Regions from separate parts of the Arthrobacter sp. RAF14 genome, predicted to be linked through region 2. Evidence: predicted binding sites of a transcription regulator. Region 2 holds the regulator's gene; each other region holds the start of a gene.
What was found. Region 2 encodes HrcA, which represses chaperone genes, less so after heat shock. Its sites were predicted from a motif close to TTNGCACTCGNNNNNNNCGAGTGCNAA; they were not measured.
Positions count from the first base shown of each region.

Region 1 (3,239 bases), 1.0 Mb from region 2:
CGTGGCGTGGTTGCCGCCCTTGCGCGGCTTGCCCGGCAGGAGGAGCTTCCGCAGTTCCTCCGGGGTGACGGCCGTGCCACGCTTCTTGATGTCCACACTGCTCACGTCGTGGGTCTTCACCCAGGTCCGGAGCGCCTTGACGTTGTACGGCATGGTCTCCAGGATGCGGTAACTCCGGGCGAACGGCGTCTCCAGAGCCGTCCCGCTGGCGAGGTACGCGATCTGGGGATCCAGGAAATGCGCGCCGACCTCCTCGGCCAGGTCCGAGACGAGCCCGGCGCGGATGACGGCGCCGTCAGGCTCATGCAGGAAGCCCTCCACCGGCCCGGTCTCCGGTTCCGGGCTCTCGCCGAAAGCGGCCCCGGAGGTGAGCTCCACCCGGCCCGCGGGTGTCAGGAGCAGGGCCGAGCGCCGGACACCCTCCCGTGCCAGGGCATTGAACCAGAGGGTGACCTCCGTGACGTCGCCGTCCACGGAGACCCACTGAGCCTCGCAATCCGCCGGAATCGACTCGTGCGGCATGCCCGGGCCGAACTTCACGCCCACCGCCTTGCCGTCCGCGGCGAGCCGTTCCACGAAGGACAGGGGAGGGGAGAACGCCTCCGGGTCCCACAGCCTGGCCGAGCCGGACGTCGACACTTCGCGGCGCGCCGGATCCAGCCACACGCCGTCGTACTCCGCGAGATCCAGCGCCGTGGCGTCGGTGTGCAGGACGCGCGCTTCCGGGAACGGGTGCAGGTTCACGGCGGCGCAGGCGGCGGTCTCCTCGTCGCGCTCCACGGCGGTGACTTCGAGACCGAGGGACGCCAGGGCGAGCGAGTCTGCTCCCAGGCCGCAGCCCAGGTCCACGACGCGCTGCACCCCGGCCTGCCGATACCTTTCGGCGTGCAGTGCTGCGACCTTCAGGCGGGTGGCCTGTTCCAGGCCCGCCTGGGTGAACAGCATGTCCTGGGCGAACGGCCCGAACTTCGCCTCGGCCTTGGCGCGCAGCCGGCTCTGCGTCAGCAGGGCAGCGACGAGTGCGGGATCGTGCCCGTCCTTGCGGAGCCGGAGGTTCTGCGCCAGGGCGTCCTTCTCGGAGTAGGGGTCCAGCGAATTCAGCAGGGCGAAGGCCTCGGCCGTGAGCAGCGGAGCGATCTGACCGTCGGGGGTGGGCATGGTTCCAGCCTAGTGCGGCCCAGTGTCCGGGTGGACCGGGTGCGGAGCGTGCGCTCAGCCGCGCCCGGTAGGGTGAAAGCATGAGCGCCCACCAGCCCAAGTCATCCGCCTCAAGCTCCCGGAAGGTGCTGGTGGCTCTGCTCGGCGAGTATTCCCGCGCCCTGCTGATCGTGGGTGTCATCGTTCTGCTGGTGGCGTTCGCCGTCCTGGGCGTGCTCTGGGTCCTCGACACCTTCAACGCGGCCGTGTACTCCGTGGACGGCAAGAACATCGCCGATGCCACGGAGGAGGCCAAGGGGCTGCGGGAGATCTACACGCCCGTGCGTGCCGGGGCCTGGGTGGTCCTGATTCTCGCGGCCGTGTTCGCGGCTCTCGGCTCCGTGGGCCTGTACCTGAACCGGGACAGCCGCCCGAAGGATCAGGGTCCGGACCAGGGTGAAGTGGGCGTCGAAGACATTCTCGACTGACGCCGGTCCTTCGGCGGCCCCGGACGGCACGTCTCCGATGACGAATCGTTGGCACTCGCCTTGACCGAGTGCTAACGCATCCCTACAGTTGCTATTAGCACTCGTACCCTTCGGGTGCTAAGCCCAAGGTTGCTGCCGGCACCGCGACGACGGTTGGCACCGCGGCTGAAGACGTAAGAAATCTCATGCAAAGGAGAGATCGTGTCGGTCTCCATCAAGCCTCTTGAGGATCGTATTGTCATCCGCCAGCTCGCCGCTGAAGTGACCACTGCTTCCGGCCTGGTCATCCCGGACTCCGCTCAGGAGAAGCCGCAGGAAGGCGAAGTCGTGGCCGTTGGCCCCGGCCGCGTGGATGACAATGGCAACCGTGTTCCGATCGACGTTGCCGTGGGCGACGTCGTGCTGTACTCCAAGTACGGCGGCACCGAGGTCAAGGCCGGCGGTGAGGAGTACCTGGTGCTGTCCTCCCGCGATGTCCTGGCGATCATCGTCAAGTAACGCCCCTACAGCTCATGTAGCGCAGATCCCCGCACCATGACCGGGTGCCCGGCCAGGCCGGGCACCCCGATGGTGGCGGGGATCTGCCTTTGAAAGGACACTCATGGCAAAGCAACTGGCGTTCGACGACGCCGCACGCCGCGCACTCGAGGCCGGCATCGACAAGCTCGCCAACACGGTCAAGGTCACCCTCGGCCCGCGCGGCCGCAACGTCGTGCTGGACAAGAAGTGGGGCGCCCCCACCATCACGAATGATGGCGTGACCATCGCCCGTGAAATCGAGCTGGATGACCCGTACGAGAACCTGGGCGCTCAGCTCGCCAAGGAAGTCGCCACCAAGACCAACGACGTGGCCGGCGACGGCACCACCACCGCCACCGTGCTGGCCCAGGCGCTCGTCAAGGAAGGCCTCCGCAACGTGGCCGCCGGTGCGGCTCCGAGCGAGATCAAGCGTGGCATCGAGACCGCGGTGGAAGCCGTGGCCGCCCGCCTGCTGGAGAACGCCCGCGAAGTGGAGGGCAACCACGTGGCGAACGTGGCCGCCATCTCCGCGCAGTCCGAGGAGATCGGCGAGCTGCTCGCCGAGGCCTTCGGCAAGGTCGGCAAGGATGGTGTCATCACCATCGAAGAGTCCTCCACCACCCAGACCGAGCTGGTCCTCACCGAGGGCATGCAGTTCGACAAGGGCTTCCTGTCCCCGTACTTCATCACGGACCAGGATCGCCAGGAGGCCGTCCTGGAGGACGCCTTCATCCTGATCAACCAGGGCAAGATCTCCAACCTTCAGGAACTGCTGCCTCTGCTGGAGAAGACCCTCCAGGCGAGCAAGCCGCTCTTCGTGATCGCTGAGGACGTCGACGGCGAGGCCCTGTCCACGCTGATCGTCAACCGTCTGCGCGGCACCCTGAACGTCGTGGCCGTCAAGGCCCCGGGCTTCGGCGACCGCCGCAAGGCCATGCTCCAGGACATCGCGATCCTCACCGGCGCACAGGTCATCTCCCCGGAGCTGGGCCTCAGCCTGGACCAGGTCGGCCTTGAGGTGCTCGGCACCGCCCGCCGCATCACGGTCACCAAAGACTCCACCACGATCGTGGATGGCGCCGGAACGGCCGAGGA
Region 1 is NZ_JBFREG010000001.1:493,831-497,069, forward strand. Features, by position in the region: gene AB4Y75_RS02380 (class I SAM-dependent methyltransferase) at 1-1,158, opposite strand, end outside; gene AB4Y75_RS02385 (hypothetical protein) at 1,239-1,625, shown strand; gene groES (co-chaperone GroES) at 1,827-2,123, shown strand; gene groL (chaperonin GroEL) at 2,227-3,239, shown strand, end outside.
Region 1: the regulator HrcA is predicted to act here: its motif matches at 1,674-1,700, upstream of groES (co-chaperone GroES).

Region 2 (3,239 bases):
GACGGCTCGACGTGGTCGAGGGAACCGGCGGGAGCGAAGAAGACCGGGTTACTCATGGCTCAGAGGTTGCCGAACTTGTCGCGGAGCTTGGCGAACATCCCACCGGTGCTGGCGAGCTTGCCCTCGGTGAACTCCTCGTCACGCAGACCCGCGAGCTTCCTCAGGAGTTCCTCCTGCTCGGCGTCGAGCCTCGTGGGGGTCTCCACCTGGATGCGGACCTTGAGGTCGCCGCGGCCGTAGCCGCGCAAGTGGGTGACACCCAGTTCGTGGAGCGTGATGACCTCGCCGGACTGGGTGCCCGGCTTGATGCTGATGGTCTGGGGACCGTCGAAGGTCTCCAGTTCGACGTCGGTGCCCAGGGCGGCCGCGGTCATGGGAACCTTCAGCGCGGCCTGCAGATCGTCGCCGTCACGCGTGTAGGTCTTGTCAGGGTTGACCTTCACCTGGACGTACAGGTCACCGGACGGGCCGCCGGCGATGCCGGCTTCCCCGTGCCCGGAGAGCTGGATCCGGGTTCCGGTGCTCACACCGGCGGGGATCTTGATGGAAAGGGAGCGGTGCGAGCGGACACGGCCCTGGCCGTTGCACTCGTTGCAGGGGTCCTTGATGACCGTGCCGAACCCCTGGCAGCTGGGGCACGTGGCGGCGGTCATGACCTGACCCAGAATGGACCGGACCGGGCGCTGGACCTGGCCGGCGCCGTGGCAGATGTCGCAGCGCTCCGGGCTGGTGCCCGGCTGGCAGCAGCTTCCGTCGCAGGTCTCGCAGACCACGGCCGTCTCCAGTTCAAGCGTCTTCTCGACGCCGAAGACCGCGTCCTTGAGGTCGATGCGGACCTCGACCAGCGCATCCTGGCCGCGCCGGACCCGGGAGGCCGGACCCGGAGCACCGCCGCCGCCACTGAAAAAGGTGTCGAAGATGTCCTGGAAGGCGAAGCCCGAACCGGAGTACCCACCGAACCCGTTGTCGGTGCCGTTCTCGTTGCCCGTGGTGTCGTAGACCCGGCGCTTCTCGGGATCCGAGAGGACCTCGTAGGCGTGCGTCACAGCCTTGAACTGCTCGGCGGCGTCCTCCCCGGGGTTCACATCCGGGTGCAGGGTCCGCGCGAGCTTGCGGTAGGCCTTCTTGATCTCCTCACCGCTGGCGTCGCGCGGGACTCCGAGGACTTCATAGTGACTGCTCACGTGTGTGTACTTCTCTTCCTCTGTTGGGTGAAATGCAGTGGCGTCAGGTGACCGGTGAGGTCACCCCGCCAGAATCCGTGAAAGGTAGCGTGCGACGGCGCGCACGGCCGCCATGGAGGACGGGTAGTCCATGCGGGTGGGGCCGAGGACGCCCACCTTCGAGGCGGCGCCCTTGCCGTAGCCGGTGGCCACCACGGAGGTGCCCGCGAGCTCGTCGAACGGGTTCTCGCGTCCGATGCTGATGGCCACACCGTGCTGGTCGTGGTGCATCTCGGTGAGGAGCCTCAGCATGACCACCTGCTCCTCCAGGGCCTCCAGCACCGGTCCGATGCTCAGGGGGAAATCCATGGTGGCGCGGGCCAGGTTCGCCGTTCCGGCCAGCACGATCCGGTCCTCCGCACTGGAGTCCAGGAGCGACAGCAGGGCGGCGGCGAGGGCCGCCGCCGGCCGCTGCAGCCCGGGGGCCGCCGTCGCGGTCAGGACCGGGACGGTCTCGCGCAGGGTGTCGAGCGGCTGATTCGCACACGCGGCAAGGAACATCGTGCGCAAGGTCACGACATCCGCCTCGTCCAGGATCTGCCCGAGGTCCACGACGCGCTGGTCGACCGATCCCGTGTCCGTGATGAGCACCAGCAGCACCTGTGCGCCGCCCAGGGCCACGACCTCCAGGTGACGCAGGCCTGCCTGGCTGGCCTTCGGGTACTGCACGACCGCCACCTGGCGGGTCAGCTGGGACAGGAGCCGCGCCGAACGCTCCAGCACATCGTCCAGGTCGGTGGCGCTGTCCAGGAAGGAATGGATGGCGCGGCGTTCCGCGGCCGAGAGAGGCTTGACCGAGGCGAGCTGGTCCACGAAGAGCCGGTAGCCCTTGTCCGTGGGGATACGGCCCGCGCTCGTGTGAGGAGCCGCGATCAGCCCCTCCTCCTCCAGCGCGGCCATGTCATTGCGGATCGTCGCGCTGGACACGCCCAACTGATGACGCTCCACCAGGACCTTCGAACCCACCGGCTCCCGGAAGTGGACGTAGTCCTCCACAATGGCGCGCAGGACTTCGAGACGACGAGGATCACTCACTCTGCCACCTCCACATGCTCTTGCCCTTCGGCGTTTCTCTTAGCACTCTACCTCTCTAAGTGCTAATTCTAGTATGCCTGCCCCGGACCCGGGACATCGCCAGGCGGAGAACAGCAGGAGGCTTCATGTCCATCCATTCCTGGGGACCTCAGGACCTCAGCGCACCTGCTCAGAAGCAGCTGCGCGAGGTGCCCGTGGAACGCGGCATGGTGCTGGAGGACGTCCAGACCGGCTGGGTCGGGGCGGTGACCCGCGTGGAGAAGTCCGGCGGCATGCACATCCTCAGCCTCGAGGACCGGCGCGGTAAGGAACGCTCCTTCCAGCTCGGCTTCGGCTTCCTGCTGGACGGCGAAGCGGTCAAGATCGTGCCGCCACGAGCGGCCCCCGCCACCGAGCAGGGCCCGAGGCGCACCGCCAGCGGATCGATCCACGTGGACACCAAGGCACGGACCGCTCTGGCCAGCCGGATCTGGGTGGAAGGCAAGCACGACGCCGAACTCGTGGAGCGCGTCTGGGGTGACGATCTGCGCGTGGAGGGGATCGTCGTCGAGCCTCTGCACGGTATCGACGACCTCGAGGCGGCCGTGGCGGCCTTCGGACCCGGGCCCGGCCGGAAGCTCGGCATCCTGGTGGACCATCTGGTTCCCGGCTCCAAAGAGCAGCGGATCGTGGACGCGCTGATGCGCAAGCCCGGCGTCGGCGGCAACGTGCTGGTGGTGGGTCATCCCTATGTCGACGTGTGGCAGGCCATCAAACCCCAGACCCTCGGAATCCCCGCCTGGCCACGGATTCCCCGCGGCATGGACTGGAAGACCGGCATTCTGCAATCGTTCGGCTGGCCACACGCCACGGCGGAGGACATCGGCCTCGGGTGGCAGAAGCTGCTCTCCACGGTCCGCAGCTACGCCGACCTCGAACCGAGCCTGCTGGGACGCGTCGAAGAGGTCATCGATTTCCTCACGGCGTGACCTCCCAGCCACT
Region 2 is NZ_JBFREG010000001.1:1,529,959-1,533,197, forward strand. Features, by position in the region: gene AB4Y75_RS07255 (16S rRNA (uracil(1498)-N(3))-methyltransferase) at 1-56, opposite strand, end outside; gene dnaJ (molecular chaperone DnaJ) at 60-1,184, opposite strand; gene hrcA (heat-inducible transcriptional repressor HrcA) at 1,245-2,258, opposite strand; gene AB4Y75_RS07270 (DUF3097 domain-containing protein) at 2,384-3,226, shown strand.

Region 3 (3,239 bases), on a different contig from region 2:
TCACCCGTCAATCCTGCCACAGGGGCTTCCGTCCCCTGGCCAGCCCGGCCGTGAAGCACGCGTTAAACGCCGCGGCGGGCCGCACCCCGAAAGGTGCGGCCCGCCGTCGTGCGCTGTCCGGTGCGAAACCGGCGAGCAGAACGGGGAATCAGAACCCGCCCATGCCGCCCATCTCATCGGCGCCGGCGGCCGGAGCGTTCTTCTCCGGCTTGTCGGCCACGACAGCCTCGGTGGTGAGGAACAGACCGGCGATGGAGGCCGCGTTCTGCAGAGCGGAACGGGTCACCTTGACCGGGTCGTTGACGCCGGCTGCCAGCAGGTCGACGTACTCGCCGGTGGCGGCGTTCAGGCCGTGACCGGCGGGCAGGCCGCGGACCTTGTCCGCCACGACGCCCGGCTCGAGGCCCGCGTTGAAGGCGATCTGCTTCAGCGGAGCGTCGATGGCGACCTTGACGATGTTGGCGCCGGTGGCCTCGTCACCCTCGAGCTGGAGGTTCGCGAACGCCTTGGCGCCGGCCTGGATCAGAGCAACGCCACCACCGGCGACGATGCCTTCCTCGACGGCGGCCTTGGCGTTACGGACGGCGTCCTCGATGCGGTGCTTGCGCTCCTTGAGCTCCACCTCGGTGGCGGCGCCGGCCTTGATGACGGCCACGCCGCCGGCCAGCTTCGCCAGACGCTCCTGGAGCTTCTCGCGGTCGTAATCCGAATCGGAGTTCTCGATCTCGGAGCGGATCTGAGCCACACGGCCGGCGATGGCCTCGGCGTCGCCGGCACCTTCGACGATGGTGGTCTCGTCCTTGGTGACGACGACCTTGCGGGCCTGGCCGAGGTCGGCCAGGGTGGCGCCGTCGAGCTTGAGGCCGATCTCCTCGGAGATGACGTTGCCACCGGTGAGGATGGCGATGTCGGCCAGCTGGGCCTTGCGGCGGTCACCGAAGCCCGGAGCCTTGACGGCCACGGACTTGAAGGTGCCCTTGAGCTTGTTGACGATCAGGGTGGCCAGAGCCTCGCCCTCGACGTCCTCGGCGATGATCAGCAGCGGCTTGTTGGCCTGCATGACCTTCTCCAGGACGGAGACCAGGTCCTTCACGGAGCTGATCTTGGAGTTCACGATGAGGATGTAGGGATCCTCCAGCACGGTCTCCTGGCGCTCGGCGTCAGTGACGAAGTAAGCGGAGATGTAGCCCTTGTCGAAGCGCATGCCCTCGGTGAGCTCGAGCTCCAGGCCGAAGGTGTTGGACTCCTCGACGGTGATGACGCCTTCCTTGCCCACCTTGTCCAGGGCTTCAGCGATCAGTTCACCGATCTGAGCGTCACCGGCGGAGATGGACGCGGTGGCCGCGATCTCTTCCTTGGTCTCGATCTCCTTGGCGGAGGCGAGCAGTTCCGCGGTGACGGCCTCGACGGCCTTCTCGATGCCGCGCTTGAGGGACAGCGGGTCGGCGCCGGCTGCGACGTTGCGCAGGCCTTCCTTGACGAGGGCCTGGGCCAGAACGGTGGCGGTCGTGGTGCCGTCACCGGCGACGTCGTCAGTCTTCTTGGCGACTTCCTTGACCAGCTCTGCGCCGATCTTCTCGTAGGGATCCTCGAGCTCGATCTCCTTGGCGATGGACACGCCATCGTTGGTGATCGTGGGGGCGCCCCACTTCTTCTCGAGCACCACGTTGCGACCACGCGGGCCCAGGGTGACCTTGACGGCGTCGGCGAGGATGTTCAGGCCCCGCTCCAGGCCGCGGCGTGCCTCTTCATCAAATGCAATGATCTTGGCCATGACGGCAAAGGTCCTTTCGGGTCAGTACGTTTCCGGACTGTCGTTGAGGGATGAAGGGTCCTGGCTGCCCAATGCCCGCGACGGACGGCACGGCACTCCGGCATCCGTACGCCGGCGCACCGGGCCTCATTGAGACCGGGGTTGCCTTCTCTCCAGCGGGCCGGCCATCCTCCGCGGAACGGATTCATTAGCAGTCGGCACTCTGGAGTGCTAACTCAATAATTAGCACTCTCGCCATGCGAGTGCAAGGCGTTCACGCCAGTGGCGAAACCTCCCGGACGCACCCGTTCACGGTGCGTCCCGGGGCCACAGCGCCGGGTTCTGCTCTCCAACCGGCTCGTGACGTGCGACGCCGGTCAAAAACGGCCGATCAGGCGGCGCCGGGACCCAGGACCACGGCCAGGGGATCCTGGAGGCTCGTGGCGATCTCCACGCGGTCGATGCCGAGCGTGGAGGCCAGCTCGGTAGCGGAGGCCTTGAGCGCCTCGGAGCTGTAGAAGACCACGGAGCTCGCCTGGGCCTGGCCCTGCCAGTTCCCCACCGTGCCGAGCGTCCAGCCCGCCGCGGTGACCTTGGTCCCGTAGGTGGCCGCAAGGCCCGCCGTCGTGGTGCCGTTGTAGACCGACACCGGACGGGTCTTGTCCACGGCCGCCGCAGTGGTGGGCGGGGTGGTCGGCGTCGCCGAGGCCGTGGGGGCCGGCTTCGAAGCCGTGGGCTTCGCCGACGGCTTGGCGGAGGCTGATGCCGGGGCACTCGCGGAAGCGGACGGTGACGCCTTGGCTTCGGCGCGGGCGCCCATGGACGGAATGGCGAAGTACGCCACGAGTCCGATCAGCAGGGCGACGACGCCGGACGCCAGCAAGGGACGCAGCGCGGCGCCGGCGGAGCTCCTGGCGACGCGGTGCACTCCCCGGCGCTCGGTGCCTTCAGGCACATCATCGAATTCGTCCCGGGCGTATTTGGTCATCGAGGCGCGTCCTCACGGAGTGGCAGGTGGTCCTACAGGTTCACGCGCCGTTGCCCAGGCGACGAGCAGTCCTGGCCCGGTGGCGCGACGTACGTAGTCTACGCAATCTCTTGACGAGCATCGGGTCATGCGCCAGAGCGGCCTGGCTGTCGATGACCTGGTTGAGCTGCTGGTAGTAATGCGTGGCGGAGAGGTCGAACAGCTCACGAATGGCCTGCTCCTTGGCTCCGGAGTACTTCCACCAGGACCGCTCGAACTCGAGAATCCGCTGGTCACGCTCGGACAATCCGGGGACCGGCTGTGCGCGGTCCGCGGATTCCGGGTGGGCCGGAACACCGTCCGGCGACATCGCTGCCTCGGCCATGATTCCTCCCTTCGCGGTGCGTCCTTCCCATCATAGTTCCGGAATCACAACCATGTCATTTGGCACAATCAAGGGCATGGACCAGATCAGAGGCATGGACCGGCACGGCCAGGGCCCCGTCCCCACCGGCACCC
Region 3 is NZ_JBFREG010000002.1:580,829-584,067, forward strand. Features, by position in the region: gene AB4Y75_RS10170 (RNase H family protein) at 1-4, opposite strand, end outside; gene groL (chaperonin GroEL) at 149-1,774, opposite strand; gene AB4Y75_RS10180 (LytR C-terminal domain-containing protein) at 2,145-2,741, opposite strand; gene AB4Y75_RS10185 (DUF3263 domain-containing protein) at 2,782-3,090, opposite strand; gene AB4Y75_RS10190 (uracil-DNA glycosylase) at 3,182-3,239, shown strand, end outside.
Region 3: the regulator HrcA is predicted to act here: its motif matches at 1,997-2,023, upstream of groL (chaperonin GroEL).